3 regions of the Lelliottia sp. RD5 genome follow, and region 3 is predicted to be linked to each of the others. Evidence: predicted binding sites of a transcription regulator. Region 3 holds the regulator's gene; each other region holds the start of a gene.
What was found. The regulator LexA, encoded in region 3, represses DNA repair genes until DNA is damaged. The targets are predictions, from matches to a motif close to TNCTGTATGTACATACAGNA.
Positions count from the first base shown of each region.

Region 1: a site for LexA is predicted at 1,551-1,570, ahead of sulA (SOS-induced cell division inhibitor SulA). Genes of this name have one in related genera too.
Region 2: a site for LexA is predicted at 3,253-3,272, ahead of metR (HTH-type transcriptional regulator MetR). Genes of this name have one in related genera too.

Region 1 covers NZ_JBVYHQ010000001.1:1,155,775-1,161,216, reverse strand. The annotation lists gene ompA (porin OmpA) at 1-664, opposite strand, end outside; gene sulA (SOS-induced cell division inhibitor SulA) at 1,021-1,530, opposite strand; gene AC0LWE_RS05890 (TfoX/Sxy family DNA transformation protein) at 1,748-2,374, shown strand; gene yccS (YccS family putative transporter) at 2,331-4,493, opposite strand; gene AC0LWE_RS05880 (YccF domain-containing protein) at 4,513-4,959, opposite strand; gene helD (DNA helicase IV) at 5,083-5,442, shown strand, end outside.
Region 2 covers NZ_JBVYHQ010000011.1:57,249-62,690, reverse strand. The annotation lists gene AC0LWE_RS21375 (PRD domain-containing protein) at 1-715, shown strand, start outside; gene metE (5-methyltetrahydropteroyltriglutamate--homocysteine S-methyltransferase) at 807-3,068, opposite strand; gene metR (HTH-type transcriptional regulator MetR) at 3,304-4,257, shown strand; gene AC0LWE_RS21360 (carboxylate/amino acid/amine transporter) at 4,145-5,044, opposite strand; gene yigL (sugar/pyridoxal phosphate phosphatase YigL) at 5,137-5,442, opposite strand, start outside.
Region 3 covers NZ_JBVYHQ010000005.1:34,925-40,366, reverse strand. The annotation lists gene AC0LWE_RS15870 (cupin domain-containing protein) at 1-427, opposite strand, end outside; gene zur (zinc uptake transcriptional repressor Zur) at 544-1,059, shown strand; gene AC0LWE_RS15860 (CsbD family protein) at 1,144-1,353, opposite strand; gene dinF (MATE family efflux transporter DinF) at 1,499-2,818, opposite strand; gene lexA (transcriptional repressor LexA) at 2,885-3,493, opposite strand; gene AC0LWE_RS15845 (diacylglycerol kinase) at 3,603-3,971, opposite strand; gene plsB (glycerol-3-phosphate 1-O-acyltransferase PlsB) at 4,126-5,442, shown strand, end outside.

The sequences.
Region 1 (5,442 bases), on a different contig from region 3:
GAGTGAAGTGCTTGGTCTGTACTTCCGGAGCTGGTGCCGGAGCTGGAGCAACGATTGGCGCTGCTTCTTCCTGCTGGCCGAAACGGTAGGAAACACCTACGCTCAGCATGCCGTTGTCAGGACGAACACCAACGGTGTTGCCGTCGCCGATGTTGTTAACCCACTGGTATTCCAGACGGGTAGCGATATCGCGGGTCATTGCCCACTCTACGCCACCAGCGAATACTGGAGATACGCCAGTGTCATGGTCGTCGCCACGTTCGCTGTTGCTGGAGTCAGCGCGCCATACCATGCCGCCCAGACGGGTGTACACGTCAAGATCGTCGGTCACTGGGTAACCCAGTTTAGCGGTCAGCTGTACGCCTTGAGCTTTGAATGCGCCGTTAACGTTGTCGCCTTTGTATGGCATACGACCTAACCAGTCGTAACCCATTTCAAAACCAACATACGGGTTAACCTGATAGCCACCAAACGCACCTGCACCGAGCTGGCTTTCGTGAGTTGGGCCATCGTTGTTCAGGGAGCTGTTGTACCAGCCAGTGTCGTGGAACTGAGACCAGCCCAGTTTGCCACCTGCATACCAGGTATTATCTTTCGGAGCGGCCTGCGCTACGGTAGCGAAGCCAGCCAGTGCCACTGCAATCGCGATAGCTGTCTTTTTCATTTTTTGCGCCTCGTTATCATCCAAAAATCGCCATGAAGATCTCGTCGAGAAATCACGGTTAAATCCTTCACCGGGGGGCGAGCTCAAACTAGTAACTCTACCGATATCTTCGGCTTAGACCGAGCACCCCTGGCGATGTAAAGTCTACAACGTAGTTCAAAACTTACAAGTGTGAACTCCGTCAGGCATATGAAAAAAAAAGCTCCGTATACACAATATTTAACATTTTGAATGCGGATTTTATGCTGTAAAATTAAGGGAAACCGCGCCAGACAGGCTTTGACGAAGTTTTTTCTTATGGAACCAATCGGCTGTCCAACTGTCAAAAAAAGTTCCAGGAAAAATCTTAAATTTACTTAATGATACAAATTAGAGTGAATTTTTAGCCCAGAAAGGTGTCCTCTGCCGAGAGAATCGGGATGAATCGGACGCATTATTAAGCCGATCGCGTTACCTTCTTCGGCGGCTTCCACTAAACGATAATGTTCATCTTCCGTTAATTCTTCTGATAGCCAGCCAATCACCACGCTGTAATTCCCGGTGCGCAATGCACGAATCATTGAATCTACCGTATGGCAGGGGGCCAGTTGGCTAATCTGCATCACTTTTGCGAGCGGTAATCCAGCAGATTGGACCCATTCGCGACTCAATTTTTGCTTTGGCGTTAACCACAGCTGCCAGCGTGACTGCTGGCCGAGTTGCTGTAATAGCGGCAACAACAGCAACTGTGTCATCAAGGGCTGGTCTTCACGATAAACCACTTCACTTATCATCCCGGTCGAAACACGCCCGAAAGTATTTTGCGTGTCATTGCCCTTGGATGGAGAAAAAGATGTTGAGCGATTTGCATAGCTTGAAGTGTGCATAATCATTCCAGCCCTGTAGTTACTGTATGAATATACAGTAACCCCTGTATGACTAAAGATCAACCTCAATTTCGGAAAGCGCCTCGCAAATTTCGTTCGAGATCGGCCAATATCGTAAATTCATCTTGCCGAGTGACAATAAGTTGCCTATTTTTCTGCTAGCGGATCCGATAGTAATTAATAGCGTTGTTACTGCATGATTTTAAAGGATAATATCATGAAAAAGATATCATACGAACGGATCTATAAATCCCAGGAATACCTCTCATCTTTGGGTGATATCCATCATAGGGCACTTTTTGGTGGCTATACATTGGCGGTAAATGAGGCTGTGTTTGCCATGGTGTCTGAGGGCGAACTGTATCTGCGAGCGTGTGAAGAGAGTGCGCAGTACTGTGTAAAACATAATCCGACCTATCTGGAATTGGTAAAACGTGGCAGGCCTGTTCTGTTGAACTATTACCGTGTGGACGACGGACTTTGGCAAGATCGGGAAAAGCTCCTGCAACTTTCCAGCTTTGCATTAAAAGCAGCACGACAGGAACGTGTCGAGCGGGATAATCGGCGCAGGCTAAAAGATTTGCCCAACCTGACTTTTCCGATTGAAGTTCTCCTCTACGAAGCGGGTATTACCAGTGAAATTATGCTCCGTACACTTGGAGCTGAAGAAAGTTGGCTGAAGATCAGAGCCAAAAATAAGCACCTTGGCATTAAGGTCTTGTTTGCACTTGCGGGGGCAATCGAAGGGCTACATGAGGCGGCGCTCCCGACAGCCAGGCGTCGGGAGCTTAATGAGTGGTTTAATGCGCTTCCTGTAAGGTCTGATAATCATTCCGGGAAGTAGCGATTTGTTGTTGTAGTCGGCAGATCTCGGGCAGAAGAGCAATAAGCAGACCTGTTTGCTGGAGGATAAGCGGAGCTTTGCTGTCTGTACCGGGATCAAAATGCGCAATGCGCTGGCTGAGTTCGTCTATCGCCATTTGTACGCGTGGTTCATCCGCGGGTCGATGATGAAGCGCATCATCAACGTAACATACAGCGTCATCCAACAAGGCGAGAATATTGGGGTTGGTTAATTGCTCGCGATGCGCACCCAAGGTTGAAATATAGCTGGTAAAGGTATGGTTTAGACACAGAAGTCGGAAGGCTACCTCGCGAATTTCTGGCGTTGCACGGGGTTCCGTTGACATATTTGAGACGACAGAGGCCAGTTCCGCATCACGGTTATGAGCATCGCGTCTGGCAATACGGTATGCCAGACGGTTGTCGCGGCCCTGATGGTACTGCTCAAGAATCGCGTCAAGATAGCGACAGTTCGCATTGATTGCGAGATCCAGTGCGCGCGGTAAGTTCCTGAAACGCCAGTCAGGCCAGATAAAGCTCACGGCCGCCCAGGCAATAGCGCAGCCAATTAGCGTGTCGATCACCCGTGGCAAAGCGACTTCAAATCCTTCACCTAGCAGGTTGAAGCAAAGCAAAACCAGCAAGGTGATGAACATCGTGGCGTGCGCATACTGGACGTGACGAAATGCGAAAAACAGGACGCCGGTAATCACAATAAGGATCAATTGTCCTTCAATTGAGGGGACAAAATAGAGCACAGGAAGCCCAATGGCGACACCCACAAGGGTACCGATGATTCTCAACGCCAGCCGGTGACGTGTAGCATTATAATTGGGCTGACAGACAAACAGGCTAGTCAAAAGAATCCAGTAACCATGTTGTAAGCCCGTTATTTGGATAAATGCGTAACCCGTGCAAAGTACGGCGGACATCCGCACTGCATGCCGAAACAGTGCTGACTCGGGGGTGAAGTTGCGGCTCAAACGCAGCCATATATCTGAAACACTGTGCATCCCATCATCGGCAAGTTGGTTTTCAGTGTCATGACCCGGCATCGCCAATGCCTGCTCCGACTCGATTGTCGCGAGTTGCGCATCAATGGCTCGCAGATTGTTCAGCAAAAAGCCGAGGGCTTTCATCTGATCTGGCGATGTACCGCTTGCCTGAACGCGATCCAAAGCGGCGTCAAGATGAGTAAAAGCGCGCTCAAATCGCTGATCGTGTTGATACGGCGTTCGCAGCAAAATGGAACGAGCCAGTTGCTGACAAGCCTGAGATTGCATCGAAAGAAGTCGCTGGAAGCGGAACATAACGTCGCTGTAACGGAACTTCTCGCGCAGCGCAGCGTATTGAATATGTGATGAGCTGGCACGCTCATGAATATCCTGAGCGACAAAGTAATAGTGCAGTGTTTGCTGTGTTCCGCGCTGACCGCGATCGCCACGTAAGCGGGTAAGTAATGAAACTTTGGTTTGGTTAAGCGTGGCGACAAGCTCTCCGTTTGCCAGCGCGAGATCGTATAGCGGCGACTGACTCTCTTCTTCTATATCAGGATCGAAAAGTCGGGATTTGAGTTCCAGATAGTGCGCCAGCTGTTCGTAACTCCGGGCGAGATTGTCCTGCAACGGGCGAATCGGGAATAGGAGATGCCCGGTCAGCGTGAGCATGTTATACCAGATGGCCCCCATTAACAGCAGGAGTGGCTGCTGATACCACTGGTCATACAGCGATATGCCTAACATGGTGTAAATCGCGATCAGCAGCGCGCCAAACGCAATCGTCGCATAGCGCTGCCCAAGTGCCCCCAGCAAAATAAACCCGGTGGTGGAAATCATCAACCCGAGGGCGAATAACCAGGGCCATGGGAAAAGCAGCTCGACCGACGCGGAGGCAATAAAAAAGCACACCAGGGTAATCACGAGGTTTCGCAAGCGCCCAACCAGACGGTCATCAAGATCGGCAAGTGCACCTGCAACGACGCCGAGCGTCAGCGGAATGGTGAGCTTAACGTCGCCGAGCCACCACGGCAGCGCCGCCGCACCGCAAAGCGCGATAAAAATCCTGGCGTTATAGAGCCAGGCACTGTTCCATGTGTATCTGCGAAGCAATGGGCTTAGCATGTGGGTGGCGTATCCTTATTTACTGAAAACGACGGCGGGCATTGGATTCACGCGCAGCCTGGGCAACTTCTACGGCCACTACGCGTCGACCAACAGGCCACAGAGCGATAGCGGCAATCTTGAAGTTGGCAATCCCAACCGGGATACCGATAATCGTAATACACTGTGTAATACCTACGGCGATGTGCATCAGGCACAACCACCAGCCAAAGAAGATCAGCCATAAAATATTCAGCAATGTCCCACCGGTATTCATCAGGATATTTTTGTTGCCGGGTTCGAGCTCATCAACATGAATGGCTTCATTGCCGTAAGGCACAAACGACAGTTTGGTGATTTCCCAGCACGAGCGCGTTAACGGAAGTGTAAAAATAAGCACAATGCTGACCAGCGTGGCAAAAAGCCAGGAAAGAGTCGTGGCAAAACCGCCAAGGACAAAGTTCAAAATATTCAGAACGGTACGCATAAACCCTCACTTCTTTTCGATAAAATTAAAGCCTGATGATTGTAACGTTTTTTTAGGCTGGAGCACCTGAAAACTGGCAGGTAAACTAATGCGTAAACTATCACTGCGTGGATCAGGCTGGACATGGAACTAAAAGCAACATCATTAGGCAAACGCCTGGCGCAACATCCCTACGATAAAGTTGTCCTGCTCAACGCCGGTGTAAAAGTCTCGGGCGAGCGCCACGAATATCTCATTCCTTTTAATCAGCTACTGGCTATTCATTGCAAGCGTGGTCTGGTGTGGGGCGAACTCGAGTTTGTCTTACCTGCGGATAAAGTGGTTCGTTTGCATGGCACGGAATGGGCCGAAACGCAGCGATTTCATCATCAGCTCAATATGCTCTGGCAAAAATGGAGCGATGAGATGAGCGAGGTCGCGCGGCAAGTGCTCGAGCAGGTTTTAGCCGATATTGCGCAGAGCAGTGAACAAAAGAAATGGCTC
Region 2 (5,442 bases), on a different contig from region 3:
GACGCAGGTGGAGAAAGTCTTCCTGCCGCTAAGCGATCTTAAGTCCCGTCACTTTTTATCGCTCACGGACACCATTCCTGCGGCATTCTTTGAAGTAAGCCACGAGATTTTGACGCTGGCGCGCAGCGTTTGCGGCGACAAACTCAACTCGGTGCTGCTTTTCACCCTCGCCGAGCATCTGCACTTTGCGGTAGAACGCAGCCGCAGCGGGCAGGTGATCCTCAATAAGCTAAGCTGGGAAGTGAAGCGCTACTACCCGCAAGAATACAGCGTCGGGATGCAGGCGCGGGCAAACGTGAACGCGCAGTTTGGCGTTGACCTGCCGGAAGATGAAGCGGTGAACATCGCCTTTCATCTGATTAACGCCAGCGGCCAGACCGACGACAGTTCGGCGCATCTGCAGGTTGAGCTGGTCAATCGTATCGCCGAGATTGTGCGGTATAAATTGAGCAAAGCCATTGATACGCAGTCGGTGAACTACATGCGATTTATTACCCATCTGCGCTACTTTGCCGAGCGGGTTTTAACCGGGAAAATTGTGGTCAGCGAGACCGACGATTTTTATCAAGAGTTAATGCGTCATCGCCCAGATGCCATGACCGTAGCATGGGTGATCCGCGATTATGTGCAGGAAAAACATCAACTCACGCTGCCAAAAGACGAGCTGACGTGGCTGAGCATTCATATTAGCCGGTTAATGGAAGGCCATGCTTAGGGCTGCCGTTTGAGATGAACAAAGCGACTTTTCAGCCGCCTGTTCCCCTCACCTTACCCTCTCCCCAAACAGAAGAGGGCTATTCAGGCCATTAACCCTGACGCAGATTCTGCGCGGCTTGTACCATATTCGCCAGCGCGGCGCGGGTTTCCGGCCAGCCACGGGTTTTCAGGCCGCAGTCCGGGTTCACCCACAGACGCTCCGCCGGAATACGCTGAGCGGCTTTTGCCAGCAACGCCTCGATCCATTCCACGCTTGGCACATTCGGGGAGTGAATGTCGTACACGCCCGGGCCGATTTCGTTCGGATAGTCGAACTCTTCGAACGACTCCAGCAGTTCCATGTCTGAACGCGAGGTTTCGATGGTGATCACGTCGGCATCCAGCGCCGCGATAGACGCCATGATGTCGTTAAATTCGCAGTAACACATGTGGGTGTGGATCTGCGTATCGTTCTTTGCCACGGCGGCGCTGATACGGAAAACCTCCACGCCCCATTGCAGGTAAGCATCCCAGTCGCTACGACGCAGCGGCAAGCCTTCGCGCAGTGCCGGTTCGTCAATCTGGATAATGCCGATGCCTGCGGCTTCGAGATCCGCCACTTCGTCGCGCAGCGCCAGGGCAATCTGTCTGGCGATGGTTTCACGTGTCACATCTTCACGCGGGAATGACCAGCAAAGAATGGTCACCGGACCGGTCAACATGCCTTTCACCGGTTTGTCCGTCAGGGATTGCGCGTACTTTGCCCACTCAACGGTAATCGCTTCTGGACGGCTGACGTCACCAATCACGACCGGCGGTTTCACGCAGCGGGAACCGTAGCTCTGCACCCAGCCGTTTTGGGTAAACACAAAACCATCCAGGTGCTCACCAAAGTATTCCACCATGTCATTACGCTCGGCTTCGCCATGCACCAGCACGTCCAGCCCCAAACGCTCCTGCTCAACAATCGCCTGCTTGATGTGTTCCGCAATGCCGGTGCGGTAGTGGTTGGCGTCGAGATTGCCTTTTTTGAAGTCCAGACGCAGGCTGCGGATTTCAGTGGTCTGCGGGAAAGAACCGATCGTGGTGGTCGGCCACGCGGGCAGGTTGAAGCGCGCACGCTGCGCTTCGGCACGCACTGCGTAGGCGTTTTCACGCTGGCTGTCATTCGCGGTGATTGCCGCCAGACGTTTTTCCACCGCCGCGTTATGCACGCGAGTCGAATGACGACGCGCCTGAATCGGCGCACTCCACTCGACCAGCTTCGCGGTGTCGCCGCTGTTCAGCGCATCACGCAGCAGGGCCAGCTCTTCACATTTTTGCAGTGCGAAGGCGAACCAGCTTTTGATCTCCGCATTCAGTCGCGTTTCGACGCTCAGATCGATTGGGCTGTGCAGCAAGGAGCACGAAGAGGCAATCCACAAATCACGTTTGCCGACGATGTCTTTAATCTGCGCGTATTTCTCCGTCAGATCGGCACGCCAGACGTTGCGCCCGTTCACCAGGCCCGCAGACAGCAGCCAGTCGGACGGCAGGCGTTTGTTAAGTTCAGCCACATCATCTTTGCCGTGAACCAGATCCACATGCAGACCCTGCACTGGCAGCGCGGTGATGGTGTCGAGATTCGGCGTGACGCCTTCAAAATAGGTGGTCAGCAGCAGTTTGGTCTGGCCCGTCAGCGCGTCGTAAGCCGGTTTAAACGCTTCCAGCCACGCCTGCGGCAGCTCCAGCACCAGCGCGGGCTCATCGATTTGTACCCACTCAACGCCGCGTTTTGCCAGTTCAGCCAGCACCTGTTGGTATACCGGCAAAATGTCGTTTAACAGGCCCAGGCGGTCAAACTGCTCGCCTTTCACTTTACCCAGCCACAGATACGTCACCGGCCCGAGCAAAACCGGCTTAATGTTGTGGCCCAGCGCCAGCGCTTCGTCCACCTCATCCAGAAGCTGTGTCCAGGTCAGTTTGAACTGCTGGCCTTTCACAAACTCAGGAACCATATAGTGGTAGTTGGTGTTAAACCATTTGGTCATTTCTGCCGCCGCCGCTGGCTCGCCGGTTGGCGCACGGCCACGGCCCAGGCGGAACAGGGTGTCGATATCCACCGATCCATCTTTGTTCTGATGACGAGCCGGCACGTTGCCAAGCAGCAGGCTGGTGGTCAGAACATGGTCGTACCAGGCGAAATCGCCCACCGGCAGCAGATCAATGCCTGCCTGTTTTTGCTGATCCCAGTGACGAGCGCGCAGCTCACGGCCAACGGCCAACAGCTCTTCGCGGGTGGAGTGACCCGCCCAGTAACTTTCTTGTGCTTTTTTCAGTTCGCGGCGCAAACCAACGCGAGGGAAACCGAGAGTGTGGTTGATTACAGTCATGTGTCATTCCTCTAAATGTTTATAAATCCGATGGATTTTGAATTTAGGGAAGGCGGCAAGTTTGCGCATCCCCGGGAGCTTACATGAGTAAGTGACCAGGGTGAGTAAACGCAGCCAACGCACCATAAATTTAAAAGACGAAGGATTTGGACGTCCAGATGTTTACACATCCATAATTGGCGGTTACTGTATATTCCTCAAGCGCAAAATACTCATGGCGAAGTGAAGGACTTTCATGATCGAGATAAAACACCTGAAAACGCTACAAGCGTTGCGGAATTGCGGGTCGCTCGCGGCGGCGGCGGCCACGCTGCACCAGACGCAATCCGCGCTGTCACACCAGTTCAGCGATCTGGAACAACGCCTTGGCTTTCGTCTGTTCGTGCGTAAGAGCCAGCCGCTGCGCTTTACGCCGCAGGGTGAAATTTTGCTCCAGCTTGCCAACCAGGTATTGCCGCAGATCGCTACCGCGCTGCAGTCCTGCAATGAACCGCAGCAAACGAAATTGCGCATCGCCATTGAGTGTCACAGCTGTATTCAGTGGCTGACGCCAGCGCTAGAGAATTTCCGCCAGCACTGGCCGCAGGTGGAGATGGACTTTAAATCGGGTATGACGTTTGACCCGCAGCCGTCGCTTCAGCAGGGCGAACTGGATCTGGTGATGACGTCCGATATTTTGCCGCGCAGCGGGCTGCACTACTCGCCGATGTTTGATTATGAAGTGCGTCTGGTGCTGGCTCCGGATCATCCGTTAGCAGTAAAAACGCGTATCACGCCGGAAGATTTGGCGACCGAAACGCTGCTGATTTATCCGGTGCAGCGCAGTCGTCTGGATATCTGGCGGCATTTCCTGCAACCGGCGGGCATCAGCCCGAACCTGAAAAGCGTCGATAACACGCTGCTGTTGATTCAGATGGTGGCAGCCAGGATGGGTATCGCAGCGCTGCCGCATTGGGTGGTAGAGAGTTTTGAGCGCCAGGGTCTGGTGGTCACTAAAACCCTGGGCGAGGGATTGTGGAGCCGGCTGTACTCCGCCGTGCGCGATGGCGAGCAGCGTCAGCCGGTCACGGAAGCGTTTATTCGTTCAGCGCGGAATCACGCTTGCGACCATTTGCCGTTTGTTCGGAGCGCGGAGCGACCCAATGGCGATGCACCCACAGTGAAGCCAGGATCACCGCTCCCCCAATAATAAAGCTCGGCCAGTGCGGTTGTTCCTGCCAGATGGCCAGGTTCACCAGCAGGCCAGCGGGCACATGGACGTTGTTCATAATGCCCAGCGTTCCGGCGTCTACCTGCGTAGCGCCGTAGTTCCACATAAAGTAGCCCAGCCCTGACGCCACAACGCCCAGCCAAATCAGCACGCTCCACTGCACCGTGGTCGTCGGCAATTTCTGCGGATTACCCAGCATAAACCACGCCACGACGGCGACGATAAACGCCCCTATATAGAACCATGCAAAGGCATTGTGCTGCGGCATCGGACGGGTTTCCATCAGGCGTTTGTAGCCAACCATACCCATCGCAAAGCTGATGTTAGCGAGCTGAACGAACATCAGCCCGGTCCAGAAGTGATCGCTCACTTTGTCGTAGCGAATAATCGCCGCACCCGCAACCGCAAGCAGCGCGCTCAGCACGTAGCCCCAGCGTAAACGCCGTTTGCTCAGGAGGTCGTAAATTAGCGTGATATAGAGCGGCGTCAGCACGGTGAACAACAGGAATTCTGAGACCGACAGATAGACATACGCGCGGAAGCTGAACAGATACATGACGCCGAGCTGCATCGCGCCCACCAGCATATACAGCAGAATGGTTTTGAACGTTTGTCCGCGCAGACGCAGAAAGGGCAGGAACACCAGCGCCGCCAGCCCCACGCGCATCAGCACGGAGAAATAGCTATCGACATGCCCGGCGAGATATTCACCGATCAGGCTGAACGAGAAGGCCCACAGAATAGTGGTGATAATGAGTAGCGCCACAATGCTTGTCTCTCAGGAAGAAGGACAGGCATTGTAGCGGACTCTTCAGTTGACAACTGAGCGTTAATTAATCAGTCGAGACGTTAGGGCAATTACTCAAGAAACAGCTTACGCAGATAATTCGGCACGGCGTTGTCGCCGTTGGTGCCGATCACTTCCAGCTCCGGGTGCAGATCTTTCAAACGCTGGTGCGCGTTTTCCATGATGCAGCCTTTACCCGCCATGGAGAGCATTTCTGCGTCGTTCATGCCGTCGCCAAAGGCGATGCAATCTTTCAGCTCAAAGCCCATGCGTTTGGCAACCGCTTCCAGGGCGTGGCCTTTCGACACGCCGCCCGCCATCACTTCCAGACAGGTCAGCGTGGAGAAGCTGACGTTCACGCGATCGCCCCAGCGCGC
Region 3 (5,442 bases):
GGTCTTCGCGTGTGGCGGCATACATAGGATTTAACGGGTAATAGATACGATTGTGTTTTTTGTTCGCTTCCCCTACCACCAGCAGCCGTACATCCTCGTCGGTGTTGTTGATAAAGGTGTGACACACGCCCGTCCCGGCAGGGAAACCGACGCTATCCCCTGGCTCCAGCTTCCACAGATAACCGTTGATCCACGCTTCCGGATGGCCCTCAATAACATGGATAAACTCTTCCTCGTCACTTTCTGCATGCGGATAGGACGTGCGACGCCCCGGCGGTAAACGCTCATGATGGATCCCAAGACGCCCCAGCCCCAGTTTGCGCGCCAACGGCGCACCAATCGCAAAGCGTTCGTCACTGTCCGGGTACGTTGAATCGTCAGCCCCCTCGACGTCACGCCAGTGTTGAATGCAGTCAGGTCTTTTCATTGTTTATCTCCCCATGTTGCGTTGCGTCAGGTATAGCACACCGCGTGGGATCTCGGCGTTTTTGACAGAACATGATAAAGTGAGGGTTTTCCGGCCGACTACTATTCGAGGTGCAAATGGATAAGACCACAACGCAGGAGCTGCTCGTGCAAGCTGAAAAGCTCTGTGCGCAACGCAATGTGCGCCTGACCCCGCAGCGCCTTGAAGTTTTGCGTTTGATGAGCCTGCAACAAAACGCGATCAGCGCCTACGATTTGCTTGATCTGCTGCGTGTTAACGAGCCGCAGGCTAAACCGCCTACGGTTTACCGGGCGCTTGATTTCCTGTTGGAACAGGGCTTTGTGCATAAAGTGGAATCAACAAATAGCTATGTGCTTTGCCATTTGTTCGATCAGCCGACGCACACCTCTGCGATGTTCATCTGCGATCGATGTAGTGCAGTGAAGGAAAAAGCGGCGGAAGGGGTTGAAGACATTATGCATACGCTGGCGGCAAAAATGGGCTTTGCGCTACGTCATAATGTGATTGAAGCACATGGCCTGTGTTCAGCCTGTGTGGAAGTAGAAGCGTGTAGCCATCAGGACGCGTGTCAGCACGATCACTCTATTCATGTGAAAAAGAAGCCGCGCTAAAATGCAAAGCGGGCGGCCATTAAGCCGCCCTCAGGGATAGTACGTCCTTGTACTTTCGGGTAGAACCTTTCGCTACGGAATTGCCTACCAGCGATAATCGTGACGTTTTTCCCAATCACCGACCTCTTTCTCGGCCTGATCTTTCTGGTAACCGTAACGTTCCTGAATTTTACCGACCAGCTGGTCACGCTTACCTTCAATGATGGTCATATCATCGTCAGTCAGCTTACCCCACTGCTCTTTCGCTTTACCTTTAAACTGCTTCCAGTTACCGCCGATTTCGTCTTTATTCATAATCATGTCCTCATCGTTCGGTTATCACGTAAATTTGTATCGTCCGTTACGTTCATTTCCTGCTGGACGTGATAATAATTGTAGACAAGGATTCGGCAGTCGTTTCGATATTCAGAATCTTTAACCATCTGGACAAAAGAAGCCGCTACGAGAACCAGCTGTTTTCGCGCCAGTGACGTCGCCAGATAACCCACAGCGAGAGGCCTCGCAGAGCAAGAAAGACAGCGAGTGCCAGCCACAAACCCTGGTTTCCCAAATAGGGAACGGTGAGCAACGTCAAACCGAAACCCGCCGCGGCTACCGCCATGCTATTGCGCATTTCTGCACCCCGTGTTGCGCCAATAAACATGCCATCCAGCAAATAGCACCAGACACCCGCCACCGGTAGCACCACTTGCCAGAAAATGTAGTGCCGTGCCAGCTCACGTAGTTCAGGTAATGACGTCAGTAGCGCGACGATATGCCCGCCAAAAAGAGCGTAAATTAGCGCAAACACCAGCGCGACCAGCCCGGACTGACGGCAGGCGGCTCGCCAGACCTCCTGTAATTTCCCGGCCTGTCGCGCACCGAAAGCCTGACCGGAGTGCGCTTCAACGGCATAGGCAAAACCATCCAGCGCGTAGGCGGTAAATGTCAGCAGCGTCATTAGCACCGCGTTGACCGCAACGATCTCAGGCCCAAGACGCGCGCCCAATACGGTCATCGCACCGAAGCATAGCTGGAGCAATAAAGAGCGCAACATGATGTCGCGGTTCAGCGCCAGCAGCTTGCGCATATTGCCCCGCCATGCATTTTTCAGCAGCGCGAGTGTGACGCCACGCATCACCAGCACGCGTTTCACCATCCATAAGCCGATAAGGAACGTGGCATATTCCGCGATGACGGTTGCCAGTGCGGCACCCTGCACATTCATATGCAAACCCATCACCAGCCACAGATCGAGAACGATATTCAGGATATTCCCCACCACCAGCAAAATGAACGGGGCACGGACATATTGCACGCCGAGCAACCAGCCAAGCAGCACGAGGTTAGCGAGCGATGCAGGGGCGCTGAGCCAGCGAATTTCCAGAAAACGGCGCGCCTGTGCCAGCACCGCCTCGCTGCCGCCGACGATATGCAGCGCCAGATCGATGAGAGGCGCACGCAATACGACAATCAGCAGCCCGGCACCTAATGCCAGGATCAGCGGCTGAACCAGCGCCCGCCCAAGGCGAACGGGATCTTTCGCGCCAAAAGCCTGGGCTGTCAGTCCGGTTGTGCTCATGCGCAAAAACAGGAGCAGCATAAAGAGGAAGCTGGTCGCCATCGCGCCAATCGCGATGCCACCTAAATAAACAGGAGAATCCAGATGTCCAATGACGGCCGTATCCACCAGTCCAAGCAAAGGAACGGTGATATTGGAAAAAATCATTGGCAGCGCAAGACGCCATAATGCCTTGTCTGAAGTTGTCAGCAGAGACATAGGAAATTACCGGAAGCGAGATAAGACAGCCAGGCTGCGCGGATGGCGCAGCCTGTCAGAGAGAAATTACAGCCATTCACCGTTGCGGATAACGCCAACCGCCAGTCCTTCAATAGAGAAGGTTTGCTCGCGCAGATCCACCACAATTGGAGAAAACTCGCTGTTTTCAGGCAGAAGTTGCACAGTGTTGCCCTGTTTTTTCAGGCGCTTAACCGTCACTTCGTCGTCAATACGCGCAACCACGACCTGTCCGTTACGCACATCCTGAGTTTTATGAACAGCCAACAGATCGCCGTCCAGAATACCAATATCCTTCATGGACATACCGCTAACACGCAGTAAGAAATCTGCGCTCGGCTTGAACATACCCGGATCGACCTGATAGTGGCCTTCAATGTGCTGCTGTGCCAGCAACGGCTCACCCGCCGCAACGCGACCGATAAGAGGGATGCCCGTTTCTTCTTCCACCAGTAAGCGGATACCGCGTGACGCGCCTGAAACAATCTCAAGCACACCTTTACGTGCCAGCGCTTTAAGATGCTCTTCAGCGGCGTTTGGTGAACGGAAGCCCAGGCGCTGAGCGATTTCCGCACGCGTGGGTGGCATTCCCGTCTGGCTGATGTGATCCCTGATGAGATCAAACACCTCTTGCTGTCTGGCCGTTAACGCTTTCATTCCGCCCCCTGGGTGTATATACAGTTATGCTGTGAGTATATACAGTCAAAGGCGAATTTGGAATCAAAAACTGCACAAAAAACCAGAGACTTATTCGATTCCTGAAAGCTTATCGAAAATGTGACCAAAGGAGAGTGACCCAGGTAATGACAGCGATGATAATCGCCAGCAGTACAGCGGCAGAGCCCATGTCTTTCGCACGACCAGAAAGCTCGTGGAAATCAGAACCAATACGGTCAACAACGGCTTCGATAGCGCTGTTGAGAATCTCCACTATCATCACCAAAAGCACGGAGCTGATGAGAAGTACGCGGGTGATAGCATCGACATCAAGGAAGCACGCAATAATCACGGCAATAATGGCGGCAACGCCTTCTTGCCGGAAGGCGGCTTCATTTATCCATGCTGCGCGGAAACCTTTCCATGAATATCCGGCTGCTTTGATGATTCGGGTAAACCCAGTGGTATTATTGGCCATTAAAAGAACCTTTTATTAGATTTGACGTCAGTAACAAGGGCTGCAGCGGGTTTCGCAGCAGCCTGAAGTATGACGGGTAACAACAGAAATCTTGCGCGCTTTCTGTTATCCTTGCGCCGCAATTGCATTATTAACCAGAGGCTTTACATCGTTTATGTCCGGCTGGCCACGAATTTACTACAAATTACTTAATTTACCATTAAGCGTACTGGTAAAAAGTAAGTCTATCCCGGCGGAACCTGCGCTGGAATTAGGGCTCGATACCTCGCGCCCTATTATGTACGTTTTGCCTTATAACTCGAAGGCAGACTTACTGACGCTGCGCGCCCAATGTCTGGCGCACGATTTACCGGATCCTTTGGAACCCCTGGAGATCGACGGCACTCTCCTTCCTCGCTATGTGTTTATCCACGGCGGGCCGCGCGTGTTTACCTATTACACGCCGAAAGAAGAGTCGATCAAACTGTTCCACGACTATCTTGATCTGCACCGCAGTAACCCCGATCTGGACGTCCAGATGGTGCCAGTGTCGATCATGTTTGGTCGTCGTCCAGGGCGTCAAAAAGGCGACGAGAATCCGCCATTGCGCATGCTTAACGGCGTGCAAAAATTCTTTGCCGTGTCATGGTTGGGTCGCGATAGTTTTGTTCGTTTCTCGCCGTCTGTGTCGTTACGACGCATGGCTGATGAGCACGGTACCGATAAAATTATTGCCCAAAAACTGGCACGCGTTGCGCGTATGCACTTCGCCCGTCAGCGTTTAGCGGCTGTGGGGCCACGATTGCCCGCGCGTCAGGATCTGTTCAACAAACTGCTGGCGTCCAAAGCGATTGCCCGCGCGGTTGAAGACGAAGCGCGAAGCAAGAAAATCTCTCATGAGAAAGCGCAGCAAAACGCTATCGCACTGATGGAAGAGATTGCAGCGAACTTCTCCTACGAGATGATCCGACTGTCTGACCGTATTCTGAGCTTCACCTGGAACCGTCTGTACCAGGGGATTAACGTTCATAACGCCGAGCGTGTGCGCCAGTTGGCCCACGACGGTCATGAGATTGTCTACGTGCCCTGCCACCGCAGCCACATGGATTATCTGCTGCTCTCCTACGTGCTCTATCATCAGGGGCTGGTTCCGCCGCATATTGCTGCCGGGATCAACCTGAATTTCTGGCCAGCAGGTCCGATTTTCCGTCGTTTGGGCGCATTCTTTATTCGTCGTACCTTTAAAGGCAACAAGCTCTATTCAACGGTGTTCCGCGAATATCTGGGCGAACTGTTCAGCCGTGGTTATTCCGTCGAATACTTTGTTGAAGGGGGTCGCTCCCGCACCGGCCGTCTGCTCGACCCGAAAACCGGGACGCTCTCGATGACCATTCAGGCCATGCTTCGCGGCGGCACACGTCCGATTACGCTGGTACCGATTTACATTGGTTACGAACACGTAATGGAAGTGGGCACGTACGCTAAAGAGCTA